Linked DNA regions of Thermochromatium tepidum ATCC 43061. The protein of the gene in region 1 interacts with the protein of each later gene in a pairwise test. Links are inferred from orthologs where the notes say so. Each region holds a gene or a part of one and is shown in the gene's direction. Other genes may lie near its edges.

Evidence for each region.
Region 2: the proteins of recR (region 1) and recO interact in binary tests that used the Escherichia coli proteins (3 or more experiments, as listed by UniProt). The link is inferred for Thermochromatium tepidum ATCC 43061 from one-to-one orthologs.

The regions. Positions count from the first base shown.
Region 1 is NZ_CP039268.1:2,619,216-2,623,113, forward strand. The notes cover bases 986-3,898. They hold recR (recombination mediator RecR), read left to right. Parts: upstream 986-2,100; coding sequence 2,101-2,697; downstream 2,698-3,898. Other genes in these bases: dnaX (DNA polymerase III subunit gamma/tau), read left to right, coding at 986-1,633; E6P07_RS12160 (YbaB/EbfC family nucleoid-associated protein), read left to right, coding at 1,773-2,096; E6P07_RS12170 (histidine triad nucleotide-binding protein), read left to right, coding at 2,722-3,066; minC (septum site-determining protein MinC), read left to right, coding at 3,222-3,898. In the rest of the region: more of dnaX, read left to right, coding at 17-985. UniProt on the Escherichia coli protein: May play a role in DNA repair. It seems to be involved in an RecBC-independent recombinational process of DNA repair. It may act with RecF and RecO.
Region 2 is NZ_CP039268.1:171,731-175,526, forward strand. The notes cover bases 1-2,983. They hold recO (DNA repair protein RecO), read left to right. Parts: upstream 1-1,120; coding sequence 1,121-1,846; downstream 1,847-2,983. Other genes in these bases: era (GTPase Era), read left to right, coding at 1-855; pdxJ (pyridoxine 5'-phosphate synthase), read left to right, coding at 1,850-2,617; waaA (lipid IV(A) 3-deoxy-D-manno-octulosonic acid transferase), read left to right, coding at 2,640-2,983. Outside these bases: more of waaA, read left to right, coding at 2,984-3,796. UniProt on the Escherichia coli protein: Involved in DNA repair and RecF pathway recombination.

The DNA.
Region 1 (3,898 bases):
CTGATATAATCGCGCCATGTCCTATCAAGCGCTTGCCCGCAAATGGCGTCCCCGTTCGTTCGACGATATAGTCGGGCAGCAGCATGTCGTGCGCGCGCTCTCCAATGCGCTCGACCGTAATCAGCTCCATCACGCCTATCTGTTCACTGGGACCCGCGGTGTCGGTAAGACCACGCTCGCGCGCATCCTATCCAAGGCGCTCAACTGCGAACAGGGCGTCGGCTCCAAGCCCTGCGGGCTTTGTTCGGCCTGTCGTGAGATCGATACCGGACGCTTCGTCGATCTACTCGAGGTCGACGCCGCCTCGCGCACCAAGGTCGAGCAGACCCGCGAATTGCTCGAAAACGTCCCCTATGCCCCGGTGCGGGCGCGCTTCAAGGTGTACCTCATCGACGAGGTGCACATGTTCTCGGGGCATAGCTTCAATGCGCTGCTCAAGACGCTTGAGGAGCCGCCGCCCCATGTGAAGTTTCTACTCGCGACCACCGACCCGCAGAAGATCCCAGTCACGGTGCTTTCGCGCTGTCTTCAGCTCAATCTGCGTCGGCTGTTGCCGGGCGAGATCATCGACCGGTTGCGCTATGTGCTGGAACAGGAAGGGCTGGAGTTCGAGTCCACCGCCCTGCCCCTGCTTGCGCGCGCGGCCGACGGCAGTCTGCGCGACGCGCTCAGTCTGCTCGATCAGGCCATCGCCTTCGGTGGTGGGCGGGTCGTCGAGTCCGAGACGCGCGCCATGCTTGGCACCCTCAGCGGCGATCTGGCGCTCGACATCCTCGACGCCCTGGCCGAGGGTGATGGTGCCGCCGCGCTGGATGCCGTCGAGCGCGTGGCGTCCATGACGCCCGATTTTGCCGAGCTGCTGCGTGAGCTGATCGGGCTCCTGCACCGGCTGGCGCTGATCCAGCAGGTGCCCAAGACCCTGGGCGAAGACGACCCTGATCGTTCGCGTCTGTTGGCGCTCGCCGAGCGGTTGACACCCGAGGATGTTCAGCTCTTCTATCAGGTGGCGCTCACTGGCCAGACTGATCTACCGCTGGCACCCGATCCGCGCAGCGGGCTGGAGATGGTGCTGTTGCGCGCGCTCGCCTTCCGCCCGGGGGATCCAGGCGCGAGACCCACCGAGGCGTCTTTTCCGGATACAGACAGTACGTCGGTCGCCCGACCATCGGCGGATACCCAGTCTGCGCGACCCCTTTGGCTTCAGTCGTGCGATGCAACGCCGCAGACAGCGTCCGGCTCGCAGACACTCGAAAACACGGACGACTGGCAGCGGCTCGTGGCACGGCTATCGGTTGGCGGCATCGCCGACCAGCTCGCTCACAACTGCGCCTTTCGCGACTATCAAGATGGGCGGCTCAGTCTCCAGCTCGATCCGTCCGCCGAGCGTCTGCGTGTGCCGAGCGCCCTGTCACGTCTGAAGGACGCGCTCGAACAGGCACTCGGACGCTCGCTCGAACTAGAGATCAAGGTCGCCCATCCCGAGCAGGAGACCCTAGCACAGCGGCGTGCGCGCGAGGCCGAAGAACGCCGACAAGCGGCGGTTGCACAGATGTATATCGATCCGGTCGCCCAATCGATACGCGATACCTTCGAGGCGGACTGGACGTCGGGCAGTATCCAGCCCGACGATTGATACCCGGCTTTCCGTCTCGCGCCTGGACAGAGGCGCGAGACAAGTTTTAGGCATGATGGTCTCCACTGGAGACGATCGCTCGAATCCCAGCGTCCGGAGCCGCCGGGCGCCTTGTCACAACCCTATTTGAGGTGAACACATGAAGGCACTGGGTGGCCTGCTCAAGCAGGCGCAAAAGATGCAGGAAGACATGCAGCAGGCGCAGGCGCGTCTGGCACAGGAAGAGACCACCGGCGAGGCCGGAGGCGGCCTAGTCAAGGTCACCATGAACGGCCAGCATCAGGCCAAGCGCGTTGAGATCGATCCCTCGCTCATGGGTGAAGACAAGGAGATGCTCGAAGACCTGATCACGGCTGCTATCAATGCCGCTAGCCAGCGTATCGCCGAGAAGGCCAAGGAGACCATGGCCGAGCTGACCGCTGGCATGCCGCTGCCGCCGGGCATGAAGCTGCCCTGGTCTTGAACATGTGGATGAGCATTCGCTCCTGAACCAGCTGATCGAGGCCCTGCGCTGTCTGCCGGGTATTGGTCCGAGGTCGGCGCGACGCATCGCCTTCTATTTGTTGGAGCGCGACCGTGAAGGCGGCGCACGTCTGGCGCGGGTGATGGCCGAGGCGATGGTCGCGATCCGGCGCTGCGCGCGCTGTCGCACCCTGACCGAACACGAGGTCTGCGCGCTTTGCGCCAATCCTAACCGCGACGACTCGCTGCTGTGTATCGTCGAGCAACCTTCGGAGGTGGTGGCCATCGAGCAGGCGACCGATTATCGTGGACGTTATTTCGTGCTCGGTGGACGGCTCTCGCCGCTCGACGGCATCGGCCCGGACGAGCTTGGGTTCGAGGTGCTTGAGGCGCGTCTGCGCGATGAGGCCATCGCCGAGGTCATCCTCGCCATCAGCCCAACGGTCGAGGGTGAGGTCACAGCGCGCTTCATCGCCGATCGCGCCGCCCGTTACGGCACGCGCGTGACCCGTATCGCCCATGGCGTGCCCCTGGGCGGCGAGCTGGAACACATCGACGGCGGCACCCTGGCGCTGGCCTTCTCCGGACGCCATACATTCTGATTAACCTTCGACTGGAACCAACTTATGTCCGACACGATTTTTGGCCGGATCGCTTCTGGCGAGATCCCCGCCGATCTCGTCTACAAGGACGAAGACGTGGTGGCCTTTCGGGACATCAATCCCCAGGCGCCGACGCATCTGCTGGTGATCCCGCGTAAGCCGATCCCGACCCTAGACGCCGCCAAGCCCGAGGATACCGAGCTGCTCGGTAAGCTGCTCTTGGTCGCGGCCCAGGTCGCGCGCGAGGCCGGTATCGCCGAGCGCGGCTATCGCACCGTCATCAACTGCAATGCCGAGGCCGGACAAACCGTCTTCCATCTGCATCTGCACGTCCTTGGTGGGCGTCCCATGCAGTGGCCGCCGGGTTGAACCCTAGGGGCACGCCTTGAATCACTAGGAGTAAAGGCCGACACGGGTTAGCATTGTCCGTCGAAACTGGTACCGGATCGATACCAAACCTGGCTGGAGATCAGGCGCACGCCTCGCTCAACCCCAACGACATGGCCGAAAAACCGACTTCTTCAATGACAGCCGCCGATGGCGGCGGCGCCTTCGAACTCAAGGCCGCCGGTTTTACGCTCCCCATCATCCGCCTGTTCGATACGGATCTGGATACCTTAGCCTCGCGGCTCGGTATCAAGGTCGATCAGGCACCGGAGTTCTTTCGTAATACCCCGGTCGTGATCGATCTGAGCGAACTGCCGCGCAACGGGCCACCGGTTCCCTTGCCCAAACTCATTGGGCTGCTGCGTGGCTATGGCATGATCCCCTTCGGGGTGCGTGGCGCCGATCCCGAGCAGGCCGCCGCCGCCGAAGCGCTCAATCTAGCGGTGTTGAGCGATTCCTATCTCCGGCGCATCAAGTCGGCGGATGAGCTAGAGATCAAGCCTGAACCCGTGGCCGGCAATCTGGCCAAGGTGTCTGAAAAGGCCCAACCGACTCCAGGAACGGCGCAAGCACGCCCGGCTGCCGCCCACTCAGGGTTTATGCTGATCACCAAACCTGTGCGTTCCGGCCAGCGTGTCTATGCCGTCGGTGGGGATCTGTCGATCATCGCGCCGGTCAGCTCAGGCGCTGAGCTGATGGCCGACGGTAACATCCACGTCTATGGTCCGCTGCGCGGACGTGCGCTCGCCGGCATGAGCGGTAACCTGGAGGCGCGTATCTTCTGCCACGACCTTCAGGCCGAATTGATTTCGAT
Region 2 (3,796 bases), 2.4 Mb from region 1 along the record:
GGCCGGCCTAATGTCGGCAAGTCGACCCTGTTGAACCGGATCCTGGGTCAGAAGCTCGTCATCACCTCGCACAAGGCGCAGACGACCCGACACGCGATCCTGGGGATCAAGACCCGCGCCGAGGGCCAGATCCTGTTCGTCGATACGCCCGGCATCCACGAGCGCGGCAACAGCGCGCTGAATCGCTATCTCAACCGTGCCGCGCGGACGGCCATCGCTGAGACCGATCTGGCGCTCCTGGTGGTCGAGGCCGGGCGCTGGACCCAGGAGGACGCCAAGGCGCTGGAGGCGATCGCGGTAGCCGGCGTGCCTGTGATCGCGGTCGTCAACAAGATCGACCGGATTCGCGAGAAACCGAGTCTGTTGCCCTATCTCCAGACGCTCGGGGCGCGCCATGTCTTCCACCAACTCGTCCCGGTCTCGGCGATCAAGGGTGATCAAATCGAGCTCTTGGAACGCCTGATCCTGGAGTCGCTGCCCGAGGCTGAGCCGCTCTTCCCCGAGGATCAGATCACCGACCGCTCGGAGCGGTTCTTTGCTGCTGAATTGGTACGCGAGCAGTTGGTACGGCGCTACGGCCAGGAGCTTCCCTATTGCACCACGGTCGAGATCGAGCGTTTTGAGGTCGCCGAGGGCCGGTATCTGATCTATGCGTTGATCTGGGTCGAGCGTCCGGGGCAGAAGGCCATCCTCATCGGCAAGCACGGCGAGGCGCTCAAAGTCGTGGCCACCCAGGCACGGCTGGAGATGCAGAGGCTCTTCGACCGTCCTGTGTATCTGAAGGTCTGGGTCAAGGTCAAGAAGAGCTGGTCGAGCGACGAGTCGGCGCTCGCCACGCTCGGCTATCGCGACTGAAGCGATTTTCGGTCAAGACCCGGCCCGTCCTAACCAAGGGCGAGCGACCCGACCCTGCGGCCCTGCCGACCCGGATGCACACCGACGCCATGAGCACACTGCAAGCCTTCTCCGACAAAGGGCGCGCCGATCACGCGCTATCAGGCGCTCCAGAGCGATCTGCGCGAGCAAGGCAGCATCCAGCGTCACCTGGACGACCTGAAGGTCGAAACCGAACGGCAACGGCCTGGACGATAAAGATGTTCGTAAACTGTCCTCATCTGAATTGACCCGCGAACTGTTTCCAGCCTTCGTACTCCATCGGCGCGACTATGGCGATACCAGTCTGTTGCTGGAGATCCTGGCCGTGGGGCAGGGGCGTTTGGCCGCCATCGCCAAGGGTGCACGGCGTCCGCGCCGGATGGCGAGTGCGCTCTTGCAGCCCTTCCAGCCGCTGTGGCTGGCGATGACCGGGCGCGGCGAGGTGCGAACCCTGACCACCGTCGAGGCGGCCGGGGCGCCGCTTGCGCTCCAGGGGGCGGCGCTGTTCGCCGGCTTCTATCTCAACGAACTGCTGTTGCGGATGCTGGTGCGTCACGATCCCCATGATGCGCTGTTCGTCTTCTACCAGAAGACCCTGGCCGATCTGACCGAGGGCTCGGATCTGGAGACGCCGCTACGCCATTTCGAGTGCCGACTGCTCGCCGAACTCGGCTATGGGCTGATACTCGATCGGGTCTTTGGCAATAACACACCCGTGGTCGCCGAGGCCGTCTATGTCTATGAACGCGAGCGAGGTCCATGCCATCCGAGTGAATGTGGGCATGGCCCTCGGGTCTCGGGCGCGACCCTGCTCGCGCTCGCCCACGACCAACCGCTCGCCGGCGAGTCGCGACGCGAGGCGCGGACCCTGTTGCGCCATGTGCTCGAACCCCATCTCGGCGCTCGACCGCTCAAGAGCCGCGAACTCTATCGACATTGGCTCGCCGCTAAATCCATTCACGAGAAATAGCTCATGTCATCACCTTCGCAGACCCCAACCGAGATCCTGCTCGGTGTCAATATCGATCATGTAGCCACTCTGCGTCAGGCGCGTGGCACCCGCTACCCCGAACCCATCCAGGCCGCACTCGTGGCCGAACAGGCCGGGGCCGACGCCATCACGCTCCATCTGCGCGAAGACCGGCGTCATATCCAGGACCGCGACGTCGCGATGTTGCGCGACATCCTGCAAACGCGCATGAACCTGGAGATGGCCGTCACCCCCGAGATGGCCGCCGTCGCCGACCGGATCCGTCCGTCCGATTGCTGTCTGGTGCCCGAGCGGCGCGAGGAACTGACCACCGAGGGCGGGCTGGACGTGGCGAGCCGTCAGGACGAGCTGCGCGCCTTCTGCACCCGGCTGGCTGAGTCCGGCATTCGGGTCTCGCTCTTCATCGACGCCGATCCGCTCCAGGTCGAGGCCGCACATGCGGTCGGTGCCCCGGTAATCGAGATCCATACCGGACACTATGCCGACGCGCGTGATCCAACCGAGCGTGCAGCCCAGCTGGAACGCATCCGCTCAGCCGTCGAACTGGGGCTGTCGCTCGGGCTTCAGGTCAACGCCGGGCATGGGCTCGACTATCACAATGTCGTGGCGATCGCCGCGATTCCGGGCGTGCGCGAACTCAACATCGGGCACGCGATCATCGCGCGTGCGCTCTTTTCCGGACTCGACCGGGCGGTGCGCGACATGAAGTCCCTCATGGAACGCGCCGCCGCCGCTCGCCCTCCAGTTTGATGGGGACAGGATGAGCGGCGGTATGGCGCTTGGGTTGTATACCGCGCTCTGGCGTCTGGCGCTGCCGCTGGTGCTGGCGCGTCTCTATTGGCGCGGTCGCACGCATCCGGACGCTCGCCGCCGCCTCGGCGAGCGGTTGGCCTGGGGGCAGGGGCGAGACGGGATTGGCGCGTCGCCGGTCGATCTCTGGATCCATGCCGTCTCTGTGGGCGAGGTCCAGGCCGCCGCCGCCCTGATCCGGCGTCTGCTGGAGTCCGAGCCAGGGCGCCGGATCCTGGTGACCACCACCACACCGACGGGGGCCGAACGACTGCGGGCGCTCTTCGGCGACCAGGTCGCGCATCGCTATACCCCCTTCGATCTACCGGGCGTGATGGAGTGCTTCATCGCCCGGGTTAGGCCCCAGCTCGTCATCGTCATGGAGACCGAGATCTGGCCCAACATGCTCGCCGTACTCGAACGGCATGGTATTCCGGCGGCCTTGGTCAATGCACGATTGTCGGAGCGCTCGGCACGCGGCTATGCGCGTCTCCCTTGTCTGATACGCCCCGCATTGGCGCGGTTTAGCCTGATCGCTGCCCAGACCCGTGCCGATGCCAGACGCCTCATCGCCCTGGGGGCACCGCGTCCCTGTGTTCAGGTCACGGGAAACCTCAAGTTCGATCCGGTTCAACCCGAGGATCTCGCGACGCGCGCTGGCGAGATACGCCATCTATGGGGGGCCGAACGTCCGGTCTGGGTCGCTGCCAGCACCCATGAGGGCGAGGAGATCCAGGTATTGCAGGCCCACCGGCGTCTGCTCGCCCAGCGCCCCGAGGCACTCTTGGTCCTCGTCCCGCGTCATCCCGAGCGGTTCGATGCCGTGGCCTCACTCATCGCCCGTCAGGGGTTGGCATTCGCGCGCCGGAGTCAGGGGCAAGAGGTCACGCCGGGCCAAAGCATCTATCTCGGCGACACCCTGGGCGAGCTGACGTACTTTCTGGCCGCCGCTGATCTGGCCTTTATCGGCGGCAGCCTGGTGCCGAGAGGCGGGCACAATCCGCTGGAGGCGGCGGTCTCAGGCATCCCGATCCTGCTCGGACCCCATACCTTCAACTTCGCGGCTATTGTGCGGATGCTCTATGAGGCGGGGGCCGCCGAACAGGTCGAGGATGTCGAGACCCTGAGTCGTTGTCTGAT